4 regions of the Bacteroides sp. OM08-11 genome follow, and region 3 is predicted to be linked to each of the others. Evidence: riboswitches for the same ligand, from Rfam matches in the RefSeq annotation. Region 3 holds a riboswitch; each other region holds the start of a gene.
The links. A riboswitch is a leader RNA that binds a small molecule or an ion and turns the genes downstream of it on or off. The one in region 3 is predicted to bind cobalamin.
Positions count from the first base shown of each region.

Region 1: it holds a riboswitch for cobalamin, as region 3 does, so the genes downstream of both, nrdD (anaerobic ribonucleoside-triphosphate reductase) here and DXC10_RS13710 (cobalamin biosynthesis protein) in region 3, are expected to answer to the same signal.
Region 2: it holds a riboswitch for cobalamin, as region 3 does, so the genes downstream of both, DXC10_RS14440 (cysteine-rich CWC family protein) here and DXC10_RS13710 (cobalamin biosynthesis protein) in region 3, are expected to answer to the same signal.
Region 4: it holds a riboswitch for cobalamin, as region 3 does, so the genes downstream of both, DXC10_RS08755 (tryptophanase) here and DXC10_RS13710 (cobalamin biosynthesis protein) in region 3, are expected to answer to the same signal.

Region 1 is NZ_QSTJ01000009.1:28,358-34,266, reverse strand. Features, by position in the region: gene DXC10_RS14460 (hypothetical protein) at 142-1,419, opposite strand; gene DXC10_RS14455 (TonB-dependent receptor domain-containing protein) at 1,444-3,807, opposite strand; cobalamin riboswitch at 3,947-4,153, opposite strand; cobalamin riboswitch at 4,267-4,484, shown strand; gene nrdD (anaerobic ribonucleoside-triphosphate reductase) at 4,607-5,909, shown strand, end outside.
Region 2 is NZ_QSTJ01000009.1:22,382-28,290, reverse strand. Features, by position in the region: gene nrdD (anaerobic ribonucleoside-triphosphate reductase) at 1-724, shown strand, start outside; gene nrdG (anaerobic ribonucleoside-triphosphate reductase activating protein) at 708-1,172, shown strand; cobalamin riboswitch at 1,257-1,464, shown strand; gene DXC10_RS14440 (cysteine-rich CWC family protein) at 1,530-1,778, shown strand; gene accC (acetyl-CoA carboxylase biotin carboxylase subunit) at 1,744-3,255, shown strand; gene DXC10_RS14430 (biotin/lipoyl-containing protein) at 3,271-3,786, shown strand; gene DXC10_RS14425 (acyl-CoA carboxylase subunit beta) at 3,789-5,321, shown strand; gene DXC10_RS14420 (putative transporter) at 5,424-5,909, shown strand, end outside.
Region 3 is NZ_QSTJ01000008.1:40,305-46,213, forward strand. Features, by position in the region: gene DXC10_RS13700 (30S ribosomal protein S16) at 140-679, shown strand; gene DXC10_RS13705 (TlpA disulfide reductase family protein) at 803-1,903, shown strand; gene DXC10_RS13710 (cobalamin biosynthesis protein) at 2,065-3,033, opposite strand; cobalamin riboswitch at 3,088-3,308, opposite strand; gene DXC10_RS13715 (anaerobic ribonucleoside triphosphate reductase) at 3,587-5,794, shown strand; gene nrdG (anaerobic ribonucleoside-triphosphate reductase activating protein) at 5,806-5,909, shown strand, end outside.
Region 4 is NZ_QSTJ01000004.1:59,082-64,990, forward strand. Features, by position in the region: gene DXC10_RS08750 (ATP-binding protein) at 1-1,584, shown strand, start outside; cobalamin riboswitch at 1,906-2,112, shown strand; gene DXC10_RS08755 (tryptophanase) at 2,387-3,760, shown strand; gene DXC10_RS08760 (4'-phosphopantetheinyl transferase superfamily protein) at 3,770-4,399, opposite strand; gene DXC10_RS08765 (gliding motility-associated protein GldE) at 4,404-5,735, opposite strand; gene DXC10_RS08770 (single-stranded DNA-binding protein) at 5,759-5,909, opposite strand, start outside.

The DNA.
Region 1 (5,909 bases), on a different contig from region 3:
ATACAGTAATATCGAAGTGTATCGATAGCAGAACCGCCTTCTCGCCAATATGAAGTCTAGCGAGAAGGCGGCTGTTATAAAACTTCCTCTTTCACCATACAAACTGTAAAAAGAGAAAGTTGTAAGAACATCAAAAGGAAATTATTGTTCATCTTCCAAGACACGGATCTGTTCAAAATAGTAACCTTCTGCAATTTCCCTGCCTTTAGTTACAGTACCGGTTGCAATATCGTAGATATAAATACAGGGATTACTGTCTTTCGGATTGACACCAATATAGGCTTTACCACCAGCTATGGCAGTACGTTGGGAGAAACGTCCGCTACTGTATGGCAGATCAGTTCCGTTATAACTGAGACGTGTATATGATTTATTTGTCAGGTCTATGATTGCATAATAATGGCTATAGCTGTCTATACTGGTACCAAGTTCATCTTCACGGGCATAAGCAAGTACTTTATTATTACCTAAATATTCAATGGAAAGCAATTTGCCATCAGTCTTGAAACCATCGTAGTCGGGATCAAAATCTTTCTCTCCAGCTTTTATTTTTAACAGGTGAGATCTTTCCACTTTATCTGCATCATTTGACAGACTGGCGAGATAGAGGTTGCCACTTTCGTCAAAAGCTACACATTTCTGTAACAATTCCCCATAAGCACTACCTACCATTTCGTCTATTTTGGTAGTTTGCATATTACTTTCCACAGCCATTGTGGAAGCATTGATTACAGCAGTAAACACTTTTGATGCAGTAGAGTTTAAAGCGCCTTTTTTAGCTTTTCCGTAATAGAAGTAGATCAGCTTGTTATCTTTCTCGCGATAGGTCAAAATTCCGCTGGTCGTAAACGACGCTGAGCCTGTTGGCACTTGAATATCCAATGTACCTTCTTTAAGGATTTCCATGCTGGAAGCATCGAGCAGGGTATAAATAATCTCTGTACCATCTCCATTGGCAGCCATAATGATCAATTTATTATCCGGCATCCAAGCGTGGGTGTATTTACGAGGAGAATATGTGTTACCATTATTCTTGAATTTCTGTTCTTGAATAATATTAATTTGATTATCTGATAAAGTGTATTTACCGAAACGGTCACCGCTTACAGGCACTTGATAATAATATGCACCTTTAATTATGTTTTCCAGTGTCAGTTTGGAGTTTACTTCCGTACCTTCGCCCACAAAGTCTATGATTGGTTGATCTGCTTCCAAAGAAGATACACTTCTGACTAAAGTCTTTACATCACGTCCCATGCCGCCGTGTTTGTCCACGGCAATCCAAATATCAAAATGATAACTGTTTTCCGACGGATCAGGATCAGGAATAGGTGCCGGATTTTCATCATCCGAACAAGCACTGAATGTAATGGTCATCATCATGACTAACATGCCGACTAAAAATCTCAAATCTTTCATTTTTAATTATTATTATGTGATAAATTAATGAATAAAAAGTCTGAATTTAGCAAAGAGTGTCCGACCGGGCTTTTGCAATTTATAATTATCGTATAGCGTCTTGTTTAGGAAGTTAGTACATTCCACAGAAATATTATATTTATCTTGTTTCCATGAGTAGGTTAAAGCGGCATTACAAATGTGCTGTGCCGGGATACGTGCTTTACTTTCTATGGCACCATAGGTTTCCCACGAAAGGTAGAACCAATGTACCCATTGATAACTACATCCCATACGGAATTTACTTTGGGGAAGTAGCAGATTGTGAAAAGTATAATTTATTTCTGTATTACTAAAGAACCAAGGGCGATTGGGTATACGGTTATTATAAGTAGCAGAGGGTTTTCCATCTGTTTTATATTTTTTCTGATCTCGTGCATCCTGATAACTGATGTTTCCGGAAAGTTGTAACCTATTCTGCCAGTTATACTGTATTTCTCCTTCTATTCCTTTGATGTGTACAGCCGGAACATTATCATATTGCATGGTTCCATCTTCCTTAGGTGATACGACAGCTTGGATATAATCGTCTACGGAACGAATAAAACCATTGGCTTCATAATAAATGGTATGTCCATCGACTGGATGCCAAGTTCCAAAAATACCTAAATTGATATTATCACTACTCTCGGGTTTTAAGGTTACGTTGGCATATATAGTAGTTCCATTACCCAGTAATTCACGGGCAATAGGTAAACGGACGCTATGTTCATAAGAAAATTTAATAGAAAAAGGATCTAATATGGAAAAACGTGAACCTATTCCATATCCCCAATAATTTTTGGTTTGTGAACCTTTTACAATATCAGAGCCTGTGATGCTAGGTAAATCATTTTGTCTAATGTTCAAGTGATTGACGTAGTCCTTTATGAAGAATATATTCTCCATTTTTTCATTAAAGAAAGATTGACTGTATGATAAGCCTAATACATGTTTGGATAATACGTCATTAGTAGATTCGAAATCGGCATCAATTTCATCATATCTGTTGTTTCCCGTACGATTTAACAAATAATTAAGATTAAGACTGTGATGGTCATTTAAATGATAGTCCAAATTGGTACGTACAATGGTTAGTGGACGTTTGTAATGGCGCATCAGTCGCCCCCGTCCCATAATTTCACTTCGTGAACTTTGAATATAATCACCATTCCAGTCATATTGTCGATATGCGGTATCTACCGTTAACGAATGATCCCAAGTCTGTGAAAAAAGTGCATTCAATTGTAAGTTTTTTATTATGAAATCATCTTTTCGATAACGTGCAGACATATTCCAAGCATTCGTATTCCGTTCCGCCATACCATAAACTTTGCTCTGAACAGACCCCGTTTGTAATTCTTTATTAACTTTGGAATATGAACCGGATATGAAGAAAGCATCCGCCCATGATTTATTGGTAAAGCCAACTTCTATTTGTCCCAACAATGAGAAATAATCGTCATGAAAGCGTTTGCGATCCACTAATACATATTTACGGCTGTCTTCATCCCATACTTCAACATCTTTCATCGTATAGTCGTTCTTGGAATAATTCACTCCGAAGGTCGGTTTGATAATCAACCCAGTCTTGGACTCTATAAATTGTGCGTTCAAGTCTGCCTTATGTGTATGAAATGAACCAATGCCATAGGATAAGTCCAAATAGTTTTTCTTTTCCTGTTTGGTGATGATATTGATAGCTCCTCCTAGTGCATCTGTACCTAGGTTAGCCGGTACTACACCTTTGTATATTTCAATTCGGTCTATAATATTTACCGGCAGGTTTGACAATGAAACACCGCTTCCTTTCGTATCAAGTGGAATTCCATCCAAAAAATAACGTACAGAATTACCGGACATCCCGTTAATGGACATGTCGAAATCGGAACCGACTCCACCTTCTTCTCTTACCTTGACACCTGTTGTCCGGTTCACTAAATCATTAAGGTTATTCAGAGAATTAATGATTGGTTTTATATCGAGGGCATTGACAGCAAAAGCTCCTTCTTTTACTTTCTGTGTCCGGCTCTTTCCATATACCTCAACAGAGTTGAGCACAACAGAATTCTCTTCTAATATAAAATTCACTTTTTTATCTTGTTGGAGATTGAGGGTACGTTTCGATGTCTGGTAACCGATAAAAGATACAACAAGAGTATATTTGCCTGGTGTAACGGGTAGCGAATATCGGCCATTATCATCCGTATATGTTCCAATAGTAGTGTTTTCAACAGCAATTGTTACTTGTGGAAGAGGAATGCCGTGCCTGTCGGTAACTGTTCCTGATAAAACTACTTTATTTTGAGCCATTGTTGCCACTTGGCACATGCAGGTTATGCAAAACAAAATGTATGTGAAGAATTTCATTTCAAGTCGTTAGTTTATACATAATATTCATTGACTTGCTTCCGAAAAGAAAAGAGTATAGACAAAGAGAAATGATTTCTTTATGAATGATAAAGAATTACCAGACTCATTGTTTTACTGCTTTATTCCCCGAAAGCGTTAAAACTATGTTATTTTTGGCAGGTCTTCTGACTTGTCCATCTTTGAAACGCCTTCCCATCTTGATTAGCAGACAGTGGCAAAGTATATTCAAAGAATTAAAAGGACTTACAGCAGCGGGTCTGTTCAGGACTTACACCTGATTCCCTTTTCACCGTTCTTTTCGTGTTATTCAGAAAGGAACGAAACCAAAAAGTGTTGCAAAGTTATTAAAAAACTATATCTGAGCAAAAATAAGTTCTCTAAAATATTTTATCTTACAGAAAAAAGGTATTAATATTTTTTCTTCTTCTTTTCATTGCATTGCAAATTTTCTTGTTATCTTTGTCCTATGAAAATGGTTTCCAAATCATCTTAGCATGACGAGGAATTAAAAGGGAATCCTGTGAAAGTCAGGAACTATCCCCGTAGCTGTAAGCTTTGTCTCCCTTATGTGGAGGAATGTTGTAACCTATCTATAGCCACTGGTCATAAAAATAACCGGGAAGGCGTTGCAACAGAAGTCAGTCAGAAGACCTGCCATATTTTACTGATCATTCATTCAATGCTTTCGGGTGAAAAGCTATAGAACGAGTCCGCTGAAGATTCATTTTATTACTTGTATTCTGCGCATTGTTGTTTGAATTTATCGTAAATAATTTTTAAATCTTAAATTATAGATATGATTAATTCAGAGACTTTTATCGTCAAGAGAGATGGAAAGAAAGAAGCATTCTCACTCGACAAAATCAAAAATGCCATCAGTAAGGCATTTTTATCAGTAGGTAGTTTTGCTACACAGGATGTCATTACCAATATACTTAGTCGTGTGAGTATCAATGACGGAGCCAGTGTAGAAGAAATTCAGAATCAAGTAGAAGTAGCATTGATGGCAGAACATTATTATGCTGTTGCCAAATCGTTTATGTTATACCGCCAGAAACATTTGGAAGATCGGGAAGTACGTGATAAACTTCGTTTTTTGTTGGACTATTGCGATGCTTCCAATCCTGCCACAGGAAGTAAGTATGATGCCAACGCCAATGTCGAGAATAAGAATGTGGCTACTTTAATCGGTGAGTTGCCTAAAGCTAATTTTATTCGTTTAAATCGTCGCCTGCTGACTGATCGCCTGAAGGATATGTATGGCAAAGAAATCTCTGACCGTTATATTGAATTACTGAATAACCACTTTATATATAAAAATGATGAAACCAGTCTGGCGAATTATTGTGCAAGTATCACCATGTATCCATGGCTGATAAGTGGCACTATGTCGATCGGTGGTAATTCAACGGCACCTACAAATTTGAAATCTTTCTGTGGAGGTTTTATCAATATGGTGTTTATCGTATCCAGCATGTTAAGCGGAGCTTGTGCCACACCGGAGTTTCTGATGTATATGAATTATTTTGTTGGTAAAGAATTCGGTAAAGATTATTATAAACATGCTGATAAAGTTGTAGATCTCTCTACCAGGCAACGAACAATAGACAAAGTAATTACGGATTGTTTCGAACAAGTGGTCTATTCCATTAATCAGCCCACGGGTGCCCGGAATTTTCAGGCTGTATTCTGGAACGTAGCTTATTATGATAAATATTATTTCAATAGCCTTTTTGAACATTTTGTATTTCCAGACGGTAGTAAACCTGACTGGAGCTCATTAAGTTGGTTGCAGAAACGATTTATGAAATGGTTCAATAAGGAACGTACTAAAACAGTACTTACCTTCCCGGTAGAAACCATGGCGCTACTAACAAAAGATGGAGATGTATTGGATAAGGAGTATGGTGATTTCACGGCAGAAATGTATGCTGAAGGACATTCGTTCTTTACCTATATGAGTGATAATGCCGATTCTCTGAGCAGCTGCTGCCGTTTGCGTAACGAAATTCAAGATAATGGATTTAGTTATACTTTGGGGGCAGGTGGTGTATCTACCGGTTCAAAAAGTGTGTTGACGATAAACTTGAACCGTTGTA
Region 2 (5,909 bases), on a different contig from region 3:
TAAAGTACAGATAGCTTACAATGAGAACCTGAAACAACTACAAAACAAGGGTATGCTTCCATTGTTTGATGCCGGTTATATCAATATGGGACGTCAATATTTGACAATCGGTGTGAATGGTTTGGTGGAAGCTGCGCAATTTATGGGTATAGATATTAATGACAATCCCAAGTATGAAGCTTTTGTACAGGAAATATTGAGTATTATTGAAAAATATAATAAGAAATATCGTACAAAAGATTTGTTATTCAACTGTGAAATGATTCCTGCTGAAAATGTGGGTGTGAAACATGCCAAATGGGATAAAGAAGCTGGTTTCGAGACATTCCGTGATTGTTATAACAGCTATTTTTACATTGTGGAAGATACTTCGCTGAATATCGTAGATAAGTTCCGTCTGCATGGTCGTCGTTATATAGAACATTTGACGGGTGGCTCGGCACTGCACATGAATTTGGAGGAACATTTGAGCAAGGAACAATATAGGCAATTACTTCGTGTGGCTGCAAGTGAAGGATGTAATTACTTTACTTTCAATATTCCGAATACAATTTGTAACGATTGCCAGCATATAGATAAAAGATACCTGAAAGAGTGTCCGAAGTGCCATAGTAATAATGTTGATTATCTGACTCGTATAATAGGTTATATGAAACGCGTAAGTAATTTCTCACAACCACGGCAAAAGGAGGCTGCACGAAGATATTATGCTCCGCTACACTGATTATGATATCGTTTTTCAAGAAATACCGGATGAGGTGACGTTGGCAATCAATATTTCCAACTGTCCCAACAAATGTAAGGGTTGCCATAGTGCTTATCTAATGAAGAATGTTGGAGAGTCACTGACGGAAGAGAGTCTGTCGGCACTTCTTGAAAAGTATGGTAATTCTATCACTTGTGTTTGTTTTATGGGTGGGGATGCCGAACCTGCCGAAGTGGAACGACTGGCTCTATTTCTTTCTAATCGATTTACTATTAAAGTCGGATGGTATTCAGGTAAACCTGAGTTACCTGCCGGTTTTGATACAAAGTATTTCCGGTATATTAAATTAGGTCCGTATGTTGAAAGCCTTGGCGGTCTGAAGTCTGAACGTACCAACCAACGGCTATATCGCATTGATAATGGCATCTTCAATGACATTACATACCGTTTTAAACGGCAAACATAAAATCTCCCTCTAATAAACAACCAATACCTGTGATAAAAGAAAAGACTTTTATAAATCTATTCTCAATTAATTTAGATTTTCCTTTATCTTTGTCGCCGAATTGGCTTCGGATGAACTATTCTGTCATCCGAATTAAAAGGGAATCGGGTGTAAATCCCGAACAGTCCCGCTGCTGTGAAGCTCTATTTAATATTTTGAAAAAGAACTTTTACCACTGATATTGTGTTTATATATCGGGAAGGTTTCAAGATAGGAGTTAGTCAGAAGACCTGCCATTCATTAAAGGTTGCCTTTGCTCGTGGGTTAGGAAGACAGACCGAAAGATTAGATTAACATTAAAATTTAAAAGGGATGCCTATGAAAAAGGTATGTCTACGTTGTGGTGCAACATTCCAGTGTATGCACGACAATATAACGCAATGTCATTGTACAACGGTACAGCTGGACTTACAGCAACGTATGTATTTAAAAGAGAATTATCTGGACTGTTTGTGTCCGCGCTGTCTGGATGAAGTAAAAGATGCATTTTACAGAAGCGGAAAAAATCCCCAATATATTAAGCAAAAACGAAATGATAAAAAAAGTACTGATAGCCAACAGGGGTGAGATTGCCTTGCGTGTTATGCGTTCATGCCGAGAAATGGGAATGCTTGCCGTAGCCGTTTTTTCAGATGCCGACCGTACGTCACATCATGTAGCCTACGCTGACGAAGCCTATCCGATAGGTGGAACTACAGCTAAAGATAGTTATCTGAATATTGAGAAAGTAATATCTGTGGCTAAACTCAGTAAAGCAGACGCCATCCATCCCGGATATGGTTTTCTGTCTGAAAATGCAGATTTTGCACGTCGTTGTAAGGAAGAAGGTATTATTTTTATAGGTCCTTCGGCTGAAACGATGGAAGCTATGGGAGATAAGATCGCTGCCCGCAAACGAATGATTGCCGCCGGGGTACCGGTAGTTCCCGGAACAGAACGACCTTTACAGAATGCTGAAGAAGCAATACGTGTTTGTAATAAGATAGGTTATCCAGTGATGTTGAAGGCATCTATGGGAGGCGGTGGCAAAGGTATGCGGCTTATTCATAGTGAAAATGAAGTTGTGGAAGCATACAATACAGCCCGTTCCGAATCGATGTCATCTTTCGGTGATGATACGGTTTATCTGGAAAAGTTTGTAGAGGAACCTCATCACATCGAGTTTCAGGTTTTGGGCGACAATCATGGGAATGTAATTCATCTTTTCGATCGCGAGTGCTCGGTACAGCGGCGCAATCAAAAAATTGTGGAAGAAAGTCCGTCACCTTTTCTCACTGAAGATCTACGAAAAGAGATGGGAGAAAAGGCTGTTGCTGCGGCCAAAGCTGTAAGTTATTCCGGTGCAGGTACCATTGAGTTTTTAGTGGATAAAAACAGGAATTTCTATTTCCTTGAAATGAATACCCGGTTACAGGTAGAACATCCTATTACAGAAGAGGTGGTTGGCGTAGATTTAGTAAAAGAACAAATCAGGATTGCTAATAACGAACCTTTACACCTTAAACAAGAAGATTTATTTCAACGTGGTCATGCGATAGAGTGCCGCATCTGTGCAGAGGATACGGAAAATAACTTCATGCCTTCACCGGGTATCATCAAACAACTGACGGAACCGAACGGGATCGGAGTTCGTATAGATAGTTATGTGTACGAGGGGTACGAAATACCTATCTATTATGATCCGATGATTGGTAAATTGATAGTGTGGGCAACAACCCGCCAATATGCCATCGAACGTATGCGACGCGTGTTGTATGAATATAAGATAACAGGATTGAAAACAAATCTGGCTTATCTGAAACGTATCATGTATGTACCGGACTTTGTGAAAGGCGAGTATAATACCTTGTTTATTGGAAAAAATGCCCGCATGTTGGTTCGCACTAATACAACTAACAATGAACTGGAAAATATTGCCATGATTGCCGCTTATATAGATTATCTGGTTAATCTGGAAGAAAATACGTCGGGACAACTTCCAGACGGACGCCCTATTAGTCGCTGGAGAGAATTCGGATTGCAGAAGGGTGTACTGAGAATTTAATTGATTGATAAGAAAATGGAAATACATATTGGAGACCGGACAGCAGATGTTACACTGGTCAGTAAAAATGGAAATAAAGTACAGTTAACCATTGATGGTAAACCATATGATGTAGATATTGTAATGGCAGAAAACGGAAGCTGTTCTATTCTACACAACGGTAATTCGTTCAATGCCGGAATAGTGCGCGCAGAAGGAGGGAAGAGTTATGATGTAAGTATGCTCAACCGTTCATATCATGTAGATATTGTAGATACGCAAGCCAAGTATCTGCGCATGAGAAAAGGTGCGGATGAGAAACAGGATAATAAGATTATAGCTCCCATGCCGGGTAAAGTCGTAAGTATTCCTGTGAATGTTGGTGACCAATTGGTTGCGGGAGATATTGTCGTAGTATTGGAAGCCATGAAGATGCAAAGTAACTACAAAGTGAGTGCGGATTGTGTAGTAAAAAATATACTGGTGAACGAAGATGAACCGGTAAATGCCAATCAGGTTTTGATAGAATTGGAGCTTATTAAAGAAGAATAACCATGAATAGAGAAGATATATATAAACAGTTTGAAGAACTGGATAAACGTGCCTCATTGGGTGGTGGGGTAGAGAAAATAGAAAAGCAACATATTTCCGGTCGTATGACAGCACGTGAACGCATTGACTTTTTACTGGATAAAGGGACTTTCAATGAGTTGGATAAATTTGTAAATCATCGTTGTACCGATTTTGGTATGGAAAAAAAACAAATAGCCGGTGACGGTATGGTGAGTGGTTACGGTAGAATAGATGGTCGGCTTGTGTTTGTTTATGCTTACGATTTTACAGCTCACGGCGGTTCATTGAGTGAAATGAATGCGACTAAGATAGTCAAGGTGCAACAACTGGCACTAAAAAATGGTGCTCCGGTGATTGCATTGAATGATTCGGGAGGAGCGCGTATTCAAGAAGGTGTAAATAGCCTTGCGGGATATGCTTCCATTTTCTATCAGAACACAATAGCATCAGGAGTCATTCCCCAAATATCTGCAATTCTTGGTCCTTGTGCCGGTGGAGCCTGTTATTCTCCGGCATTGACTGATTTTATTTTTATGGTAAAAGAACAAAGTCACATGTTTATTACAGGGCCAGATGTAGTGAAAGCCGTAACTCATGAGGAAGTGGATAAAGAAGAATTGGGTGGTGCTTATACACATAGCAGTAAGAGTGGAGTGACTCATTTCATGTGTAATAACGAAGAAGAAACTTTGATGAGTATTCGCGAACTTCTAAGTTTTTTGCCATCCAATAATATGGAAGATACACCTTTCAAACCCTGTACGGACGATATTCATCGTCAGGTAGAAGCTTTACAAGCAGTCATTCCGGAAGATCCAAATATGCCTTATGATATTAAGGATGTCGTAGAGCCGGTATTGGATAATCAATATTTCTTTGAAGTAATGCCCCATTTTGCCAAGAATGTAGTCATTGGCTTTGGCCGTCTCAACGGGCGTTCAGTAGGAATTGTCGCCAACCAGCCTGCGTATCTGGCTGGAGTACTCGATATTGATGCATCTGATAAGGTTGCCCGTTTTATACGTTTTTGTGATTGCTTCAATATTCCATTAATAACCTTTGAGGATGTACCGGGATTTTTGCCGGGAACAATGCAGGAGCATAATGGCATTATTCGTCACGGAGCAAAAATCGTGTATGCTTATGCAGAAGCGACAGTTCCAAAAATAACGTTGATTACACGCAAAGCGTATGGAGGGGCGTATATTGTGATGTCCAGTAAACCGACTGGTGCTGATGTAAATCTAGCTTATCCACAAGCAGAAATTGCTGTAATGGGAGCTGAAGGTGCTGTAAACATCCTTTATAGAAAAGCTTCTACCGAAGAGAAAAAAGATATAATTGAGCAATATAAGGAAAAATTTTCTAACCCTTATCGTGCTGCTGAACGTGGTTTTATTGATGAAATTATTATGCCGCGTGACACCCGTTACAAATTGGTGCAGGCATTAGAAATGGCTCATAATAAGAACCAAAGTAACCCACCGAAAAAACACGGTAACATGCCTTTATAAATAGTTATTAAAAAAATGTGTGAATGGTATCCCCGGAGAAGTGATTTCTGCGGGGATATATTATTGAGTTTTAATTATTAAAACATATAAAATGCTGATTTTATGGAATTGTTAAGAAATTTGTTCGAAGGATATCCTCATCTATGGGGTGGAGGAGTGGCACACTCCGTACTTATCTTATCACTAGTCATTGCTTTCGGTATCATGCTGGGGAAAGTGAAGATTGCCGGTATCTCTTTGGGGGTTACCTGGATATTATTTGTAGGCATTATATTCGGACATTTCAATCTTAATTTAGATGAACATTTACTTCACTTTCTGAAGGAGTTTGGTTTAATACTATTTGTATATTCTATCGGTTTGCAAGTTGGACCCGGTTTCTTTTCCGCCTTTAAAAAAGGTGGATTCACTCTGAATATGCTGACTGTGTTAGTCGTATTTGTTAGTGTATTGATTACCATTATACTTCATTTCTTTACAGGTATTCCCATTACTACCATGGTAGGCATTCTTTCCGGTGCCGTAACCAATACTCCCGGTTTGGGCGCTGCCCAACAAGCAAATAGCGACTTGAACGGGATAGATGCT
Region 3 (5,909 bases):
AAACGTTGGGTGATAATAGGTTATCCGAAAAATAATTCATCGTTTATAATTCATAATTCATAAATATTCCGTACCTTTGCACCCGCTATTACGAGATAGTAGCATAATTCAAATCATTAACTAAAAACATTTTAATTAAATGGCAACAAAAATCAGATTGCAAAGACATGGACGTAAAAGCTACGCTTTCTACTCTATCGTAATTGCAGACGTAAGAGCGCCACGTGATGGTAAATTTATTGAGAAGATTGGTACTTACAATCCCAACACCAATCCCGCCACAGTAGATTTGAAGTTCGACCGCGCACTTGACTGGGTATTGAAAGGTGCACAACCTACCGATACTGTCCGCAACATCCTTTCCCGTGAAGGTGTTTACATGAAGAAGCACCTCCTTGGTGGTGTAGCTAAAGGTGCATTCGGCGAAGCAGAAGCAGAAGCTAAATTCGAAGCTTGGAAAAACAACAAACAAAGTGGTTTGGCTGCTTTGAAGGTTAAAGAAGAAGAAGCCAAAAAAGCTGAAGCAAAAGCACGTCTCGAAGCCGAAAAGAAAGTAAATGAAGTAAAAGCTAAAGCATTGGCCGAAAAGAAAGCTGCTGAAGAAGCTGCTAAGGCTGCTGCTGAAGCACCGGTTGAAGAAGCAACTGAAGCTCCAGCTGAAGAAGCTCCCGCTGAATAAAAAAGCACAGCATCCCTATAAAAATGGGACAACAAAACATAAAATCCTCTCCGGTTATGCCGGAGGGGATTTTTTATTATTATCTTTGTCCCCTACAAAAATTATTTATTAAAAGAATGAACAATGAAAAAAATTACTTATCTGCTCGCTGTCGCCGCTGTATTCGCAGCTTGTAACAGCAACAAGGGTTACACCGTAACCGGAACTGTAGAGGGTGCTGCCGATGGCGACACTGTTTATCTGCAAACTATACAAGGGCGTCAACCCGTTAAATTGGATTCAGCCGTCATCACTAATGGAACTTTTACCTTCAAAGGTGCTCAAGATACCGCAGTCAACCGCTACATCACTTACCAAGCTGCCGACAAAGACGGTATGATGACCATTGATTTCTTCCTCGAAAACGGAAATATCAATGTAAAACTGACTTCCGGAGAAGAAGATTCCGCAACAGGTACTCCCAGCAATGACGCCTATCAGGAAATCAGAACCCAGCTCAATGGATTGAACAGCCAGATGATGGCTATCTATAATTCGATGTCCGACACAACTTTGACCGACGAGCAACGCGAAGCCAAAGGAAAAGAAATGGAGGCGTTGGAAAACAAGATGATGGAAGTTACCAAAGCAGGCATTCAGAAGAACATCACCAATCCGGTAGGTGTACATTTGCTGAAACAGAACTTCTACTATATGGATGTAGCCGATCTTGATCCGTTGATGCCGCAAATTCCTGCCGCATACGAAAACGATGAAATCATCGTCAAAATCAAAGACAACGTTGAAAAGATGAAGGCTACTGCTGTAGGACAGAAATTCACAGATTTTGAAATGCAGACACCGGAAGGCAAGACAGTGAAACTGTCCGATTACGTTGGAAAAGGTAAGGTAGTGCTCGTTGACTTCTGGGCGAGCTGGTGTGGTCCTTGCCGTCGCGAGATGCCTAACCTGGTAGAAGCATACGCCCAATACAAGAATAAGAATTTCGAGATTGTAGGTGTTTCTTTAGACCAAAGCGCCGACTCTTGGAAAGAAGCTATCGAAAAGCTAAATATCACATGGCCGCAAATGTCTGACTTGAAATACTGGAATTGCGAAGGTGCCAAACTGTATGCTGTAAGCAGCATTCCCCACACCGTATTGATTGACGGTGACGGAACAATCATTGCACGCGGCTTGCACGGTGACGGTTTGCAACAGAAATTAGTGGAAGTCATAAAATAAGTGGAAGCCGGATAAACAGAGGCCGGCCCCTCTACATAATCAAAGCCTCGCATTAAATTAATTAATGCGAGGCTTTTGTATATATATGTAGGATTAGCTCCAATGAAATACACCATTTACTCCCATAAGATGTGGCATTTGCCTCCATAAGGTGTGGCATCTCAGAAAGAAAATATCCGTTCTGCCATATCCATCCCCAGTTTCACCGTCTGCCACTGTTTTTCTTCATCGGTATCAGAAAGATGAAGAAGGCTATCCGCATCGGGCAGACAAAGCGTGAAGCGCTTCAATGGAATATAATTCAATACTTCCTCTATTTTCGCCTGCAACTCATCCAGCTCATCTTCTTCCGGATAATAGGAAATTACAAAGCCAAATACAGCTTCTTTTTCACGGACAAACCACAACAGACGGCTACGGTCGCAAATGCCGCAATCATAATTCAGAAAATATGCATCGGCTCCATGAAGCCGTATCAGCATATCTGTCGCTGCATGAAAAGCGACAAACAATCCGTCCGGCCGTTCACGCAACACCCGGTTATTCAGCCGGACAGCCTCATCCATCAAAAGAGATTTCGCACCATCAAACTGCACATAACGACATCCTAAATTATAGAGTGCTGATAATAAATTCTTGTAGGCTACCGCCAAGTCATCCGACAATACATTTATATCCGGATAAATCCGTTCCAACTGCAAAGCGTCAATTTCACGAAGAATTTTGGTGAGTAATTTTCCCGGAGATGGTATATGCTGCTTCGCCAATACATCCCCGACAACAATCCCTGTCAGAAAAGTATAATCATCAAGAATGGGATGATGCGACAGGCTAACCCTTCCGGTCAATTCCAGAACTTTGGATGCAAAATCACCGGTATGCGATTTATAGCCAAGTCCTTCCCAGCCTTCAAGGAAATCACGGTTACGAAAGCCTCCATCTGTAACGACTTTCATTCCTTCGGATTTAAGACGTTCGACAAGGTTGCGTATTTCAGCATTTTCGATGGCCTGCAAGGTATTTAAACTAATCTGTCCTTTCTGATACTGCGCCCATGCATCTTTCAATGTAGCTGGTGCCCACAATGTCCCTGCAATATCAACTTTGAACGGGGGAGACAATTTTTCCATAATCGTTCTTTTTTGAAATTAAAAATTCACCTTCTGCTCTATCCCACGAGTAGCAAAAGAACACTAAAGAATGGCAGGTCTTCTGACTTGATTTCCATTTCGAGCAGCCTTCCCAATCATTCTCCAATATCGAAAAACCATTAGTGGCAGGAGGTAATTACTGAAATGTTTAATATGAAACCTTACAGCAGCGGGACTGTACGGGACTTACACCCGTTTCCCTTTTAATTGCAAATAGCGAAAGCCATAAGCAAACCAATTCGCTACAAATATAACTAAAGTATTTGAAAACACATAAGTAGACTTTTCTTTTTTCATTTATAAATTCAAAACAATTTTACATCATCGAATGATACGATTTTCATTAAAGTTTACTTATAATCATCTCATTTAAAATAAAGTTTTCCATTCAACAAACAAATACACTTGGTTATCAACATATTAACCATTTTTAATCACACAAAAGTTTTCCAAAAAGAAAATCATATAGAGAACTATTATATCTTTGTCCACTCAATTAAGTAAAACAATAAAATCTAAAAAAGCAACGGTAATGATACAAACGGTAATCAAGCGTGACGGACGTATTGTCGGTTTCAATGAAGAAAAAATAGTGACTGCCATTCGTAAAGCCATGCTCCATACGGACAAAGGAGAAGATTTGCAGTTAATTCATCAGATCACCGATCACATCTCTTTCAGAGGAGAGCCGCAGATGACGGTAGAAGCTATTCAGGATATGGTAGAAGTAGAACTGATGAAAAGCAGCCGCAAGGATGTCGCACAGAAATACATCGCTTACCGCAATCAACGCAGCATCGCCCGCAAGGCTAAGACACGTGATATCTTTCTGGAAATCATCAATATCAAGTCCAATGATATCACTCGTGAAAATGCCAACATGAACGCAGATACTCCTGCGGGGATGATGATGAAATTTGCCAGTGAAACCACCAAACCGTTTGTAGACGATTACCTGTTGAGTGATGATGTTCTGGATGCCGTCAGCCAAAACTACCTGCACATCCACGACAAAGATTATTATCCCACGAAGAGCTTGACCTGTGTACAGCATCCGTTAGATCGTATCCTTAACTACGGTTTCTCTGCCGGACATGGAGAGTCGCGTCCTGCCAAACGCATCGAAACCGCCAGTATCTTAGGTTGCATCTCATTGGAAACGGCTCAGAACGAAATGCATGGCGGACAGGCTATTCCCGCTTTTGACTTCTATCTGGCTCCGTACGTCCGTAAAAGTTATATTGAAGAAATCAAAAACCTGGAGGAATTGTATGGCAAGGATTACTCCCACCTTTATCAGAAGGAGTTGACGGACTATCTGCCACAACCCTTGGACGGACTGTCTGATGAGAAACGTATCGTCCAACATGCCGTCAACAAGACTGTAGCCCGTGTACATCAGTCTATGGAAGCATTTATCCATAACATGAACACGATACATTCCCGTGGAGGTAACCAAGTGGTATTCAGCTCCATCAACTATGGTACAGACACCTCTGCCGAAGGACGCTGTATCATCCGCGAATTGCTGAAAAGTACTTATCAAGGAGTGGGAAACGGAGAAACAGCCATCTTCCCCATCCAAATCTGGAAGAAAAAACGAGGAGTAAGTTATCTGCCCGAAGACCGTAATTACGATCTCTATCAGCTTGCCTGCAAAGTAACCGCCCGCCGTTTCTTCCCCAACTTTCTGAACCTTGATGCTACTTTCAACCAAAGTGAGGAGTGGAAAGCTGATGATCCCAAACGCTACGAACACGAAGTAGCCACAATGGGATGCCGTACACGTGTTTTTGAAAACCGTTTCGGACCGAAAACCTCCATCGGACGTGGAAATATTTCATTCTCCACAATTAATATCGTCCGCCTTGCCATCGAATGTATGGATATAGAGAATAAAGAACAACGCATCGCCCGCTTCTTCTCCAAGTTGGACTCCATGCTCGAGATTACGGCACGCCAGTTGCACGAACGTATGGAATTCCAGAAGACTGCATTCGCCAAACAGTTCCCCTTGCTGATGTCTGCCCTATGGATAGGTAGCGAAAAGCTGAAACCGAACGATAGCATTGCCCCGGTTATCAATCAAGGTACATTGGGTATCGGTTTTATCGGTTTGGCCGAGTGTCTGGTTGCACTACTTGGAAAACACCATGGCGAATCGACAGAGGCTCAGGAGCTGGGAGTCAAAATCGTGACCTACATGCGCGACCGCAGCAATCAGTTCTCCGACCAATACCAGCATAATTATAGCATATTGGCCACTCCGGCCGAAGGGTTATCGGGCAAATTTACCCGGATAGACCGTAAAAAGTTCGGTATCCTTCCGGGTATCACAGACCGTGATTATTACACCAACTCCAACCATGTACCTGTATATTACAAATGCAGTGCCCGTCATAAAGCTGAAGTGGAAGCTCCCTACCATGAACTGACGCGCGGCGGGCATATATTTTATGTAGAGATGGATGGAGATGCCACGCACAACCCGGAAGTCATTATGCGTGTGGTAGATATGATGGATCGTTATAATATCGGTTATGGCTCTGTCAATCACAACCGTAACCGTTGCCTGGACTGCGGATACGAAAATTCTACTGCCAATCTGGAAGAATGTCCGAAATGCGGAAGCAGACATATCGACAAGTTACAACGTATCACTGGCTATCTGGTAGGTACTACCGATCGTTGGAACCAAGCCAAGCTTGCGGAGTTAAACGACCGTATCACTCATCATTAATCGTTGAAAAAATGATTTCTATTCTCGACATATTAGAAGATACTACTGTAGACGGTCCCGGTTTCCGTACCGCTATTTATGCAGCCGGATGTCCTAACGGATGTCCCGGCTGCCA
Region 4 (5,909 bases), on a different contig from region 3:
CTGTGGACTCCCCTGCTGGATAATTACACATCCCGATATATAGCCGGAGACCTGCGTGTCACCATTGTGGATTTGCACGGAGACGTATTGTACGACAGTTACAATAAAATCAATCACAGCCAATTCAACAACCACATCAATCGCCAGGAAATACAAACCGCATTAAAAAGCGGAAAAGGATACGACTTGCGCCGAACTTCCGAGACTACCGGAATGCCCTATTTCTATTCTGCCACACTTTATAAAAACTATATTATCCGTTCGGCATTGCCTTACAATGTCAATCTGATAAACAGCCTGGCAGCAGATCCACACTACATATGGTTTACCGTCATTGTAACGCTGCTGTTAATGTTCGTTTTTTACAAGTTCACCTCCAAGCTCGGAACAGCAATCAATCATCTACGCGAGTTTGCCAAACGCGCCGATAAAAACGAGCCTGTAGAAATGGATATGCAATCAGCATTTCCACACAATGAATTGGGAGAAATATCCCAACATATCATCCAGATATACAAGCGTCTACGTGAGACGAAGGAAGCCTTATACATCGAACGTGAAAAGCTGATTACCCACTTGCAGACCTCACGCGAAGGTTTAGGGGTATTCACCAAAGACAAAAAAGAAATACTTGTCAACAATCTGTTCACCCAATACAGCAATCTGATTTCTGACTCCAACCTGCAAACAACGGAAGAAATCTTCGCTATCTGTGAATTCCAGAAACTTACGGATTTCATCAACAAGGCACAAAAACGTCCGTCCGGCAAGGAAGAGAAACGCATGTCCGTCAATATCAATAAAAACGGACGCATCTTTATTGTGGAGTGTATTATCTTTCAGGATTTAAGTTTCGAGATTTCCATCAATGATATTACTCTGGAAGAAGAACAGATACGGATGAAACGGCAACTGACTCAGAACATCGCCCACGAATTGAAAACGCCCGTAAGCAGCATTCAGGGATATTTGGAAACCATTGTAAACAATGAAACCATCTCCCGAGAGAAAATGCAGACTTTTTTGGAACGATGCTATGCTCAAAGTAACCGTCTGAGCCGTCTGCTACGGGACATTTCGGTATTGACACGCATGGACGAAGCCGCCAATATGATCGACATGGAGAAAGTGGACATCAGCATGCTGGTGACCAACATCGTCAACGAAGTATCTTTAGAGTTGGAAGAAAAACAAATAACTGTTGTCAATTCCTTAAAACCCAACATACAACTGCGAGGCAATTATTCTCTTCTCTATTCCATTTTCCGTAATCTGACGGATAACGCCATTGCATATGCGGGAACGCATATCCACATCCATATCAGCTGTTTCCGTGAAGATGAGAACTTTTATTATTTCAGTTTTGCCGATACCGGAGTAGGCGTATCACCAGAACATTTGAACCGCCTGTTCGAACGTTTCTACCGGGTGGACAAAGGACGTTCACGCAAACTTGGAGGTACCGGACTAGGATTGGCTATCGTAAAAAACGCCGTCATCATACATGGAGGAACAATATCCGCCAAGAACAGCCAAGGCGGAGGACTGGAGTTCGTGTTCACATTGGCTAAAGAGAAATACTGATGCATATCAGGCAATATACCCCACTATATTGAAAAACGTATATCAATCTGCTGATAAATATATATTCTCATCAGGAGAAAAGCACACCATCCTAAAGATAAACTATATCTTAGCAGCCGAGATGCAAATCTCAGCTGCCGAGATGGCCATCTTAGCCGCCAAGATATATATCCCGGCGGTTGAGACGAAGCTTAATTATGAGGTTAATATCTCCTTTAGCGTACAAAAACTATCTTATGAACGGATTTGTACCATCTTTCCAACGGTATCATCCCACTGACATTTAATATATTCATAAACTTGTTTTCTCCCAAATTCTTCTTATCTTTGCAACGCATTGGTTTGCCATTTTTTCTTTCAAAGATGGCAATTAAAAGGGAATCAGGTGCAAATCCTGAACAGTCCCGCTGCTGTAAGTTTCATGCAATGTTACAGACAACAACTCTCTATACCACTGGAAGCATGCTTCCGGGAAGGTGTTTGTAACAGAAACGAGTCAGAAGACCTGCCATGCAACCATTTATCATTGCTTTCGAGGAAAAAGCGTTGAGTCTAATGAAGCCGGACAAATCGTCCACATCATTTCATTCATCAAACCTGATTCAGAGAAAGTAAAATTACAATAAACTCTGCCAAGTTTATTTGAATAGTGTCCGGTCGAAGTGATTTCGCCCGGACATTTATTTTACAAAAAGTAAGATCAAATATTGTTTTATAGCTATTTTATAATTATATTCGGCACACAAAAAGTAATTAACCTACTTTTCAATGACCTATTGTCAAATACTAAAAAGAAAAGATTATGGAAATCCCATTTGCCGAATCATGGAAAATCAAAATGGTGGAGCCTATCTGTAAAAGTACCCGCCAAGAACGTGAACAATGGTTGAAAGAAGCCCACTATAACGTCTTTCAACTCAAATCGGAACAAGTTTATATCGACCTCATCACCGACTCCGGTACGGGTGCCATGAGCGACCGTCAATGGGCAGGAATGATGTTGGGTGATGAAAGTTATGCCGGTGCCACTTCCTTCTTCAAACTAAAAGAAGTCATCACCCGTCTGACGGGTTTTGAATATATCATCCCCACCCATCAGGGACGCGCTGCAGAAAATGTACTGTTCTCCTATTTGGTTCACGAGGGAGACATCGTTCCCGGAAATTCTCACTTCGATACTACCAAAGGACATATAGAAGGACGTAAAGCAACGGCATTGGACTGTACCATTGACGAAGCCAAACAAACACAACTGGAAATTCCATTCAAAGGCAATGTAGATCCGGTTAAACTGGAAAAAGCTTTGCAGGAACACAATGACCGTATCCCGTTTATCATTGTTACTATCACCAACAATACGGCCGGCGGGCAACCCGTTTCCATGCAAAATCTACGCGAAGTTCGTGCTGTTGCAGATAAGTATGGCAAACCTGTATTATTCGACTCTGCACGCTTTGCCGAAAATGCTTATTTTATAAAAATGAGAGAAGACGGCTATAGCGAAAAAAGCATTAAAGAGATTACTCGTGAAATGTTTACCCTTGCTGACGGTATGACCATGAGTGCCAAAAAGGATGGTATCGTAAACATGGGTGGATTTATCGCTACCCGCCGGAAAGACTGGTATGAAGGGGCTAAAAGTTTTTGTGTACAATTTGAAGGATACCTCACTTATGGTGGTATGAATGGTCGTGACATGAATGCGCTTGCCATCGGTCTGGATGAAAACACAGAATTCGATAACCTCGAAACCCGTATACGCCAAGTGGAATATCTGGCTCAAAAGTTGGATGAATACGGGATACCTTACCAACGTCCGGCAGGAGGTCACGCCATCTTTGTAGATGCCCCCAAAGTTCTGACTCATGTTCCCAAAGAAGAATTTCCGGCACAAACCTTAACCATTGAACTGTATCTGGAAGCTGGTATCCGTGGTTGCGAAATCGGTTATCTGCTTGCCGACCGTGACCCCGTTACTCGTGAAAACCGCTTCGACGGCTTGGATTTGTTGCGTTTGGCTATTCCTCGCCGGGTATATACCGACAATCACATGAATGTGGTGGCTGCCGCCCTGAAAAACGTATATGATAAACGCGAAAGCATTAAGCATGGAATACGTATCGCATGGGAAGCTCCATTGATGCGCCACTTCACCATACAGTTAGAAAGACTGTAAACAGTGATTTTACAGACTCATAGTCAGTACAAAATCCGGATATATATAATAATGAATTGAATAGTGCATTTTCTCTGCTGTACGATATTCTTCAGCGGAGAAAATGCCTTGTCGGTCTACCGTAAATGGGAAAATACGCAAATGTTCCCGGAAATCGACTTCGGAAGCATTCATACATTTAAACATCGTTTCCTTTGCCGACCAGTAAAGCAGCAAAGACCAAATATCAGTTCCCTGAAATGTTTCCGGAATTTCATCATCACGCATGAATTTATGCGATACACGCCTCACCCGTTCACCGTATTGCTCAATATCGATTCCAACCTCATTCCCCGGTGGTCCCAACAGTACTGCAACATATCCTTTGGTATGCGAAATACTGATAGAAGCAGAATTGTCCGGCAAATAAGGTTTACCGTTGGAATAATAAGCAATCTCTTTTTCTTCTCCCAACAAAGTATACAGTAACACACGAACTGCCAACCATTCCAAACGACGATGACCGGCAGCAAACCGTTGCATACTTTGCCTGTAATATTCCTGATGAGGAAGACAAACAAGCAATTCTTCCAGTGTTTCATCCATTTTCCAAATGCCCCACCGGCAGGCAAATTCTGTATTTTGAAAAAAAAGAGGCACGTTATCAGTCAAGAGTTGAATTGATTGTGAATTTCACTTTCAAGATACGACGGTTATCCATTTCGAGAACTTCAAACTCATAACGGTCATAAGTAACTTTCTCGTGAAGTGCAGGAAACTCTCCTTTCAACTCAAGCAACAGCCCTGCCAGAGTATCGGCATCGCCAGCCACCTCATCAAAGGTTTCTTCATCTATTTTGGTTATCTTATAGAAGTCCGTCAATTGCGTTTTCGCTTCAAACACCCAGGTATGGTCGTTAAGAATTGCATACGTACGTTCTTCATCATCATATTCATCACGTATCTCACCGACAATTTCTTCAATGATATCCTCCATCGTGACAATACCCGATGTACCTCCAAACTCATCCACCACAATAGCAATATGAATTTTATTCGCTTGAAAGTCACGTAACAAGTCATCAATCATTTTAGTCTCGGGAACAAAATAGGCCGGACGTATCAATGACTGCCAACGGAAATTATCGCCTTTATTCAAATGAGGAAGCAAATCTTTGATATACAACACTCCCTTAATATTATCACGTGTTTCCGCATATATCGGAATACGCGAATAAGCATTTTCTACAATACATTTCAAAACTTCTTTAAAAGGGGTACGTATTTCCAGATCGACTACATCCAGACGAGAGGTCATAACTTCTTTAGCTGTCTCACCACCAAAACGTATAATACCTTCCAATATATTATTTTCTTCAGAAAGTTCCGCTTTATCCGTCAATTCCAATGCATGAGACAATTCGTCTACCGAGATATTATGATTTTTGCGTACAAAGTGTTTATTCAGGAAAGAAGTGGAACGTACCAACAAAGAAGATAGCGGATAGAATATGGAACGGCAAACCATAATACCAGGAGCAGCAAAACGACAGAAAGCCAACGTTTTCTGCGCAGAATAGATCTTCGGCATAATTTCACCGAAAAGCAGTAACAAGAAAGTAAGAATAACCGTCAGCACAATAAACTCGGCAATCACCGAATGAAATTGAACTACATTCATAAAGAAAAAGTTACAAAGCATGATAATGGTTACGTTTACAAAATTGTTCGTAATCAATATTGTAGCCAACAACCGTTCCGTATCATCCAACAAATTACGGATTTTCTTATCTGAAGAGTGTTTTCCCTCTTCAATAGTACTCAAGTCTGATGGAGAGAGTGAGAAAAAAGCAATTTCGGAAGCCGAAGCAAAACCGGAAACAAGTAAAAGCAAACTCGCCAAAATAATAGCTATAACAGCCGAAATAGAGGGAGCATGTACGGATATACCGTTAAAAACATCTGCCAATTGGCATAAATAAGCGTCTGGGTCCAAAGAATTTGGTTTTAGTTAAACAATTAGAACGGTAAATCGTCCGTTGAATTATCTTGCGCAGGAGCATTTTGCGGGATAGGTTGCTGAGTTGCAGATTGTCCGCCCATACCAGCCTGAGGGGTATATGGAGCCGTTCCCGGCACTGTGGCACCTTTAGGTGACAACATTTCCATT